Regions from separate parts of the Pseudomonas sp. MAG733B genome, predicted to be linked through region 2. Evidence: predicted binding sites of a transcription regulator. Region 2 holds the regulator's gene; the other holds the start of a gene.
The links. Region 2 encodes FliA, which starts transcription of late flagellar genes. Its sites were predicted from a motif close to CTAAAGTTTNNNNNNNNNNNGCCGNTAA; they were not measured.

Region 1 (4,818 bases), 2.2 Mb from region 2:
CCAGCAGGATGTCTTCGAAATACGATTTCAGACGCGCACTGCCCGAGTCGAACATCGGCCGATTCTCGGCATCCACGATCTGGATGCGCAAGCCGTCCGGGGTGATCTCGAACATGATCTGATCTTTGAATTTCTGCAGTTGCGGGTTCTCTTCGACCTTGTTCTGCAGTTCTTGCAGCAACAGTTCGAGACGCTCCTTCTCGACCATTTCGGCCATGCCTTCGACCTGTTCGGCGTCGACGGTGACCTTGTCCGGTTGCGGCTGGGACTTCACCTCGGGATTGAGGGTGTTTTCCGGCGCCAGGGTCGGTGTACCACCCAGGTCGATGATGTAAGGCGTGCCGCTTTCGGAAAAGCCGATCGGGTCCTTGAAGTAACCGGCGATGGCGATCTTCTGTTCCGGCGTTGCCGTGGACAGCAGCCACAACACCAGGAAGAACGCCATCATCGCCGTGGCGAAGTCGGCGAAGGCGATTTTCCAGGCGCCCCCGTGATGCCCGCCGGCGATGCGCTTGACGCGCTTGATGATTATCGGCTGATTGTTTTCCATAACTTAACGACCACGAACCGCTTGTTCCAGCTCGGCGAAGCTTGGACGGTGCGCCGGGTACAGAACCTTGCGCCCGAACTCCACGGCCAGCGATGGCGGCATGCCGGATGCCGAAGCCACCAGCGAGGCCTTGATGGCTTCGTAGACGTTCAGCTCTTCCTTGGCGTCGTGGGCCAGGGAATGGGCCAACGGACCGAAGAAACCGTAAGCAGCAAGAATACCGAAGAAGGTACCGACCAGCGCCGCACCTACGTGCAAGCCGATGGACTTCTGATCGCCCTCGCCCAGGGACGCCATGGTCACCACGATACCCAGTACCGCCGCAACGATACCGAAACCGGGCATGGCGTCGGCGATGCCGTTCACCGCGTGGGACGGGTGTTCAAGGTCTTCCTTGAGGCTGTAAAGCTCCATGTCGAACAGGCCTTCCAGCTCATGGGGAGCCATGTTGCCGGAGGACATGATGCGCAGGTAATCGCAGATGAACGCGGTCATGCGCTCGTCTTTCAGGACGGTCGGATACTTGGCGAAGATCGGGCTCGCAGCGGCATCTTCGATGTCGCCTTCGATGGCCATCATGCCTTCGCGGCGGCTTTTGTTGAGGATCTCGTAGATCAGCCCCAGCACTTCCAGATAGAAGCCGTGAGTGAAACGCGAGCCGAACATGCTCAGGGATTTCTTGAGCACGTGCATCGTCATGTAGCCGGGGTTGGCCTGGAGGAATGCACCGAGGGCCGCACCGCCGATGATCAACACCTCGAAGGGCTGGATCAGGGCAGCAATTTTGCCGTGGGAGAGCACGTATCCGCCGAGCACGCTCGCGAATACGACGATGATGCCGATTATTTTAGCCATAGGTAGGAGAGCACTTACTGAGTCGGGTTCAAGGTCATATTCGGAAGTTAAAAAATCTCTTCTTCTACTTATCGGCAAAACTGCGCCAGACTATAGCCAGTTCAGGCGAAAAGCCACTTCGACCCACTCCGGGCCCCGTTAATGCTGAAGATGATCGCCTCCCGACATGGTTAACGAAACGAACGTCCCGACTCCGAAACCCAACACTCTTGAAGGCTGGGTCAAGCTTCTCGATGGCGTGCGCCTGCCGGTTCCGCAGGCCAGTCACGACCGTGTCTGCCGTGCGATCCGCGACAGCCGCAGCTCGTTGCGCGACATCGCCGACTTGATGCAGGACAGTCCGGCCCTGGCCTTGAGCGTAATTCGCGAAGCCAACCGGCACACCCATGGCAGCATGACCGAGCCGGCGGAAAACCTTGAGATCGCGATCAATCGCCTCGGCCTGAAACGTACCGAAGAACTGCTCGAGCGCTTGCCGGCCGAACCCATGGCCGAGATTCCGAAAGCCCTGCGCCAGCTGCAAATGATCAGCCAGCACGCCACGCAACAGGCCAACGGTTTTTTCTCCAGTCGCCTGGCGCGACTGTGGCAGGACATCCATTGGGGCAGCCTGCTGTTTCTGTCACCGCTGTGGCCACTGGCGCTGACGCATCCGCAATTGCTCGAAGAGTGGGAACTGCGGGTCATCCATAAAGGTGAGTCGGCGCGCAAAGTCGAAAAGCAATTGTTTGGCACGCGCTTGCTGCAAATCGGCCTGGCCCTGGTGGATATCTGGCGCCTGCCGATCTGGGTGCAACAAGGCTATAAACTGTTGCTCACCGAGCAGCGCGAACTGGTCAAAGTCCTGCGCATTGCCCGCGACAGCGAGCATCCACTGCGTCAACAAAATCGCCTCGATGACGATCCGACGCTGCGCCGTTGGCTTAACCAGCCAGCCAACACCGTGTTGCTGGCCAATGGGTTGGCGCTGTCGGCACAACAGGCCTGGGACAGTCCGCACAGCGAGCGCTGGCAGTATCTGACCAGCCTTTACCTGCAAATGCCGATGGACGAAGTGCAGCAACAACTGCACCAGCAGGCTGCCAACAGCGCCCGCCATCACGCCATGCCCGATCTCTGGCACCCCGCCGTTGCGTTGCTCTGGCCATGGGGCACGAATCGCGTTCATGCCGGCCTGTTACCGGCCCCGGCGCCGACTGCCGAAGATCTGACAAAGTGGCGCAGCCAGTGCGCCGAGCTGCTGGTCGAACCGAGTCGCTTCACCAACGCCATGCACTTGACCACCTCTGCCCGCGATGCGCTGGTCGCGTGCGGCATGCGTCGGGTAATGATTTTGATGGCCGACCGCACCCACGCCAATCTTCGGGTCCATCAGACGGCGGGTTTGCCGAAAGAAGTCGCCGGGTTGAACATCGCGGTCAGTCAGAGCACCGTGCTGCAACGACTGCTCGCGCAACAGGCCCAAGTGCGCCTGACGCCAGCCAACAATGCGCAATTTTCCGCCCTGCTGCCCAACACCCTGCGCTCGCAGTTCAGCGGCGAGCACCTGCTGCTGCGTTCACTGGTCAACAATGGCCGGGTGATCATGATTGTGGTGGCGGATCAGGGCGGCGGGCCGTTTTCGGAAATCACCGTACAAGCCTTCGGCAAAACCGCTCAGTGCATTGAGAAAGCGCTGCACAGTTTTAGCCGACGCGGCCAATGACGCTACGCTACAATCCTCCCTTTTGTGCCCTGGAGACCTCACATGTCTGACTTCTCTGGCTTGCCGCTGGTGATCGAACCGAGCGACTTGCTCCCTCGTCTCGGCGCCCGCGAACTGATTCTGGTCGACCTGACCAGCAGCGCCCGCTACACCGAAGGGCATATCCCCGGCGCACGTTTTGTCGACCCCAAACGCACGCAACTCGGCCAGGCGCCTGCGCCCGGACTGATGCCGCCGCAAGCGGCACTTGAAGCGTTGTTTGGTGAGTTGGGACACAACCCCGATGCGGTCTACGTCGTTTATGACGACGAAGGCGGCGGTTGGGCCGGGCGCTTTATCTGGCTGCTGGATGTCATCGGCCACAGCAAGTACCACTATGTCGACGGCGGACTGCCGGCCTGGCTGGCAGCAGGTTTGCCGATGTCGATCCAGATCCCGGCGCACGTTGGCGGCCCGGTTCCATTGACGTTGCACGATGAACCCACCGCCACCCGCGAATACCTGCAAAGCCGTCTCGGTGCTGCCGACCTGGCGATCTGGGACGCGCGCGGGCCGCTGGAATACTCCGGCGAGAAAGTGCTCGCCGCCAAGGGTGGTCATATCCCCGGCGCGGTCAATTTCGAATGGACGGCGGGCATGGATAAGGCACGCCAACTGCGTATCCGCACCGACATGCCGCAGATCCTGGAACAACTGGGCATTACGCCTGACAAAGAAATCATTACCCACTGCCAGACCCACCACCGGTCGGGCTTCACTTATCTGGTGGCCAAATCCCTCGGTTATCCGCGGGTCAAAGGCTACGCCGGTTCCTGGGGCGAATGGGGCAATCACCCCGACACCCCCGTCGAGCTTTAAGGTTTTTAAGGACACCCAATGAAAGAACGTTTGTTTATCCTCAGCCAATACCTGCTGCCCCACCACTTGCTCTCGCGACTGGCCGGCTGCGTCGCCGAATGCCGCGTGCGCTGGTTCAAGAACGCGTTCACCGCGTGGTTCGCCAAGCGTTATCAAGTGGACATGTCCCAGGCGCTGGTCGAAGACCTGACCGCCTACGAGCATTTCAACGACTTCTTCACCCGCGCCTTGAAAGACGGTGCCCGCCCGCTCGACGAAACACCGGGCGCGATCCTCAGCCCGGCCGACGGCGCGGTCAGCCAGCTCGGCCCGATCGAACACGGTCGCGTGTTCCAGGCCAAGGGCCACAGCTTCAGCGTGCTGGAGTTGCTGGGTGGTGACGCGGCCAACGCCGCGCCGTTCATGGGCGGTGATTTCGCGACGATCTACCTGTCGCCGAAGGACTACCACCGCGTGCACATGCCGCTGGCCGGCACCCTGCGCGAGATGGTCTACATTCCGGGCCGCCTGTTCTCGGTCAACCAGTCCACCGCTGAAAACGTGCCGGAACTGTTCGCCCGTAACGAGCGCGTTGCGTGCATTTTCGACACCGAGCGCGGGCCGATGGCCGTGGTGCTGGTGGGTGCGATGATCGTTGCGTCGATCGAAACCGTGTGGGCCGGCCTGGTTACGCCGCCGAAACGCGAGCTGAAAACCTTCCGTTACGACGAAGCTTCGCGCGCGCCGATCCATCTGGAAAAAGGCGCTGAGCTGGGCCGCTTCAAACTGGGTTCGACCGCTGTCGTGCTGTTCGGGCCGGATCAAGTGAAGTGGGCTGAAGAAATGACTGCCGGTACGGCGGTGCAGATGG
Region 2 (4,818 bases):
CCGGGGCGAAGATCAGGTTGTAGCACTCGGTATCGCTCAGGCGATCGGCCGCGTCCTTGTCCATCACACCGCGTTTCACCGCGATGGAACGCAGGACGTTCGGGTCCATGCCTTTGCCGTCATCGGAGATCGACAGCAGGATGTGATCGCCCTCCTGCTCGGCTGCCAGGATGACCTTGCCGCCACGGGCCTTGCCCGAGGCTTCGCGTTCTTCCGGCGACTCGATTCCGTGGTCGACCGCGTTACGCACCAAGTGGACCAGCGGGTCGGCCAGGGCCTCGACGAGGTTCTTGTCGAGGTCGGTTTCTTCGCCGACCAGTTCCAGGTTGATCTCTTTCTTGAGCTGGCGAGCCAGATCTCGAACCAGACGCGGGAAGCGCCCGAAGACTTTCTTGATCGGTTGCATCCGGGTCTTCATGACCGCGGTTTGCAGGTCGGCCGTGACCACGTCGAGGTTCGACACCGCCTTGGACATGGCTTCATCGGCGCTGTTGGCACCGAGGCGAACCAAGCGGTTACGCACCAGCACCAATTCGCCGACCATGTTCATGATTTCGTCGAGACGCGCGGTATCGACCCGCACGGTGGTCTCGGCTTCGCTGGCCGGTTTTTCCGCCGGTGGCGCGGCCGGGGCACGGGCCGGAGCCGGTGCAGCAGCGGCGGCAGGCGCCGGTGTTTCGGCTTTCGGCTCGGGAGCCTTGGCTACCGGCTTCGGCGTCGCAGCCTTGGCGGCAGGTGCTGCAACCGAGGCGCTGGCGCCCGTTGCCGTTCCTGCCGTCGCGCCCACTTCGGTGAACTTGCCTTTGCCGTGCAATTCGTCGAGCAGCGATTCGAATTCGTGATCGCTGATCAGGTCACTACCGGCTGCAGCAGCGGCTGGCGCGGCTGGCGTCGGCACCGAAGCGATGGCCGATTCCAGCGCATCGACGGCAAAGTTACCTTTGCCGTGCAACTGGTCGAGCAGTGCTTCAAACTCGTCGTCGGTAATGTCGGAGCTATCGCCCGCAGCTTTTGGAGCCTGCGGTGCCGCAGGGGCAGCAGGTGCCACTGCATCGACGGCGAACTGGCCTTTGCCGTGCAGCTGGTCGAGCAACGACTCGAACTCGGCATCGGTGATTTCGTCGCTGGCAGCGGCATCGCTGGCAGGCGCTGGAGCAGCCGCCGGTGCCTCGGCCTGAGCCTTGACGGCGTTCAGCGAGTCCAGCAGTTGTTCGAATTCATTGTCGGTGATGTCACCCGATTCGCTTTCGGCGACAGGCTCTTCAACCACTTCGGCGACAGGTGCAGGCGCCGCCTCGTCCGCTGTTTGCGGCTCGGCCAGTCGGGCCAATGCGGCGAGCAATTCAGGCGTGGCAGCCGTGATCGGGCTGCGCTCGCGGACTTCGCTGAACATGCTGTTCACCGCGTCCAGTGCTTCGAGAACCACGTCCATCAATTCCGAGTCGACGCGACGTTCACCCTTGCGCAGGATGTCGAACACGTTCTCGGCGATGTGACAGCACTCCACCAGCTCGTTGAGCTGGAGGAAGCCGGCGCCCCCTTTTACAGTGTGAAAACCGCGAAAAATTGCATTGAGCAAATCCGCATCATCCGGACGGCTTTCCAGCTCGACCAGTTGCTCGGACAGTTGCTCTAGAATCTCGCCGGCCTCAACCAGGAAATCCTGAAGGATCTCTTCATCGGCGCCGAAGCTCATTAATGGTGTGCTCCTAACAGAACAGGTCTAAAAACCTAAAATCCAAGGCTGGATAACAAATCGTCCACATCGTCCTGACCGGACACAACGTCTTCTCTTTTATCGGCATGAATCTGCGGACCTTCACCCTGAGAGAGATGTTTTTGTGGATCTTTTTCTGCAAGCATCGCTTCACGGTCATGTTCGATGCCCGCAAAGCGGTCCACCTGACTGGCCATAAGCACGAGCTTGAGCAGGTTGCTCTCAACTTCGGTGACCAGTTGGGTCACTCGCTTGATCACTTGACCTGTGAGGTCCTGATAATCCTGGGCAAGCAGGATGTCGTTGAGGTTGGTCGACACGGCGCGGTTGTCAGTGCTGCTGCGCGCCAGGAATCCGTCGACGCGACGGGCCAGCTCGCGGAACTCTTCAGCCCCGACTTCGCGACGCATGAAGCGTCCCCAATCGGTGCTCAAGGCCTGGGCTTCGTCAGCCAGGCTGTTGACCAGCGGCGTGGCGTTTTCCACCAGATCCATGGTGCGGTTGGCCGCGGCCTCGGTCAGCTTGACCACATAACCCAGACGCTCGGTGGCGTCGGTGATCTGTGACACTTCCTCGGCTTGCGGCATGTGCGGGTCAATCTGGAAATTGACGATCGCGCTATGCAGCTCGCGGGTGAGCTTGCCCACTTCCTGATACAGGCCGCGGTCACGGGTCTGGTTGAGCTCATGGATCAATTGCACAGCATCGCCGAACTTGCCCTTTTCAAGGCTCTCGACCAGTTCGACGGCGTGTTTTTTCAGGGTCGATTCAAAATCGCCCTGCGAAGATTCGTTATGCCCCATAGCTCCCCCGTGGCGCAGTTCAACCGATGCGTTCGAAAATCTTCTCGATTTTTTCTTTCAACGCCTGGGCCGTGAAGGGTTTGACCACATAGCCGTTTACACCGGCCTGGGCCGCTTCGATGATCTGCTCGCGCTTGGCTTCAGCGGTCACCATCAGCACCGGCAGGTGCTTGAGCTTTTCATCGGCACGCACGTGGCGCAGCAGATCGATACCGGTCATGCCAGGCATGTTCCAGTCCGTTACCAGAAAGTCGATGCTCCCGCTGTTGAGAACCGGAATGGCGGTAGTGCCATCGTCGGCCTCGACCGTGTTGGTGAACCCAAGGTCACGCAACAGGTTTTTTATGATCCGCCGCATCGTTGAGAAGTCATCAACGATGAGGATTTTCATGTTCTTGTCCAATTCGACCTCCAAGCAGACTAAAACGCGCCCAGCACCTGGACGCGCCATTTCAATCAATCTGGCAAAACACTCGATGACTGTCTGGAGTACAGCGGATCGAGACCGGCGCGGTTCATCACCCCACCAGCCACGTCACAGTGCCCCCACACTGCCTTCAGCGCGCTCGCCACTCTCCCAAACGCCCCCGCAAACGGGCCGCGCACTGGCTGTGTAACTGGCTGACCCGAGACTCGCTGACTCCCAGGACCTCACCGATTTCCTTGAGATTCAACTCTTCGTCGTAGTACAGCGCCAACACCAGTCGCTCACGCTCCGGCAAATTGGCAATCGCGTCCGTCAGCGCCGCCTGGAAGCGTTCATCTTCCAGATCGCGTGACGGCTCGAGATGAGCACTCGCGCCATCCTCGTGCAGCCCTTCGTGTTCGCCGTCCTGCAACAGATCGTCGAAACTGAATAACCGGCTGCCCAGGGTGTCGTTCAAAATCCCGTAATAATCGTCGAGACTCAATTGGAGTTCGGCCGCAACTTCGTGATCTTTAGCGTCACGGCCGGTTTTAGCTTCAATCGAGCGAATGGCGTCGCTGACCATGCGGGTATTGCGGTGGACCGAACGTGGCGCCCAGTCCCCCTTGCGCACTTCATCGAGCATGGCGCCGCGGATGCGGATGCCCGCGTACGTCTCGAAACTCGCGCCTTTGCTGGCGTCGTATTTGGTGGAGACTTCCAGCAGGCCGATCATCCCGGCCTGGATCAAATCTTCGACCTGGACACTGGCCGGCAGACGCGCCAGCAAGTGATAGGCAATGCGTTTGACCAGCGGCGCATAACGCTCGATCAGCTCGTACTGCGCATCGCGTGCCGACTTCTTGTAGAGGTTGTAGCCGCTGGCTGTCATAGAACCGGTCCTGCCGTTTGTTGCACGAGGCGCTCGACGAAGAATTCCAGATGCCCGCGCGGGTTGGCAGGCAGCGGCCAGGTGTCGACCTTCTGTGCGATCGCCTTGAACGCCAGCGAGCACTTGGAGCGCGGGAAGGCTTCGTAGACGGCACGTTGTTTCTGCACGGCCTTGCGCACGCTTTCGTCGTAAGGCACGGCGCCGACGTATTGCAGGGCAACGTCGAGGAAGCGATCGGTGACCTTGGTCAACTTGGCGAACAGGTTGCGTCCTTCCTGCGGGCTCTGGGCCATGTTGGCCAGGACGCGGAAGCGGTTCATGCCGTAGTCGCGGTTAAGCAGTTTGATCAGCGCGTAGGCGTCGGTGATCGAAGTCGGCTCGTCGCAGACCACCAGCAACACTTCCTGGGCCGCGCGAACGAAACTGACTACCGAGTCACCAATACCCGCAGCGGTGTCGATCACCAGCACGTCGAGGTTGTCGCCGATGTCGCTGAAGGCCTGGATCAGGCCGGCGTGCTGCGCCGGGCTCAAATGAACCATGCTCTGGGTGCCGGACGCGGCCGGAACGATGCGGATGCCGCCGGGGCCCTGCAACAGGACGTCGCGCAGCTCGCAGCGGCCTTCGATCACGTCGGCCAGGGTACGTTTGGGTGTCAGCCCCAGCAGAACGTCGACGTTCGCCAGTCCCAGGTCGGCGTCCAGCAGCATGACGCGCCGGCCAAGCTCAGCCAAAGCCAGGGACAAGTTCACTGACACGTTAGTTTTCCCGACGCCACCTTTGCCGCCGGTCACCGCGATCACCTGTACGGGATGCATGCTGCCCATGTTATTTCTTTACCTTGTCTTGCATAGACGGAGGCCACATTACTGGCTGCGCGTTCGCAAACGGAACAATGCATGGCAGACCATCGATGTAGGTACAAAAACTATTCATTGTTACCTCAGCCTACCTGCTTGGTGGGGCTGTGGTAGATATCAGCGAACATGTCAGCCATGGC

Region 1: the regulator FliA is predicted to act here: its motif matches at 1,474-1,501, upstream of motA (flagellar motor stator protein MotA).

What each region holds. Positions count from the first base shown of each region.
Region 1 is NZ_CP145732.1:1,073,502-1,078,319, reverse strand. Features, by position in the region: gene motB (flagellar motor protein MotB) at 1-550, opposite strand, end outside; gene motA (flagellar motor stator protein MotA) at 554-1,405, opposite strand; gene V6Z53_RS04880 (HDOD domain-containing protein) at 1,572-3,110, shown strand; gene rhdA (thiosulfate sulfurtransferase) at 3,153-3,968, shown strand; gene asd (archaetidylserine decarboxylase) at 3,987-4,818, shown strand, end outside.
Region 2 is NZ_CP145732.1:5,538,421-5,543,238, forward strand. Features, by position in the region: gene V6Z53_RS25285 (chemotaxis protein CheA) at 1-1,696, opposite strand, end outside; gene V6Z53_RS25290 (protein phosphatase CheZ) at 1,732-2,520, opposite strand; gene V6Z53_RS25295 (chemotaxis response regulator CheY) at 2,540-2,911, opposite strand; gene fliA (RNA polymerase sigma factor FliA) at 3,078-3,818, opposite strand; gene fleN (flagellar synthesis regulator FleN) at 3,815-4,645, opposite strand; gene flhF (flagellar biosynthesis protein FlhF) at 4,762-4,818, opposite strand, start outside.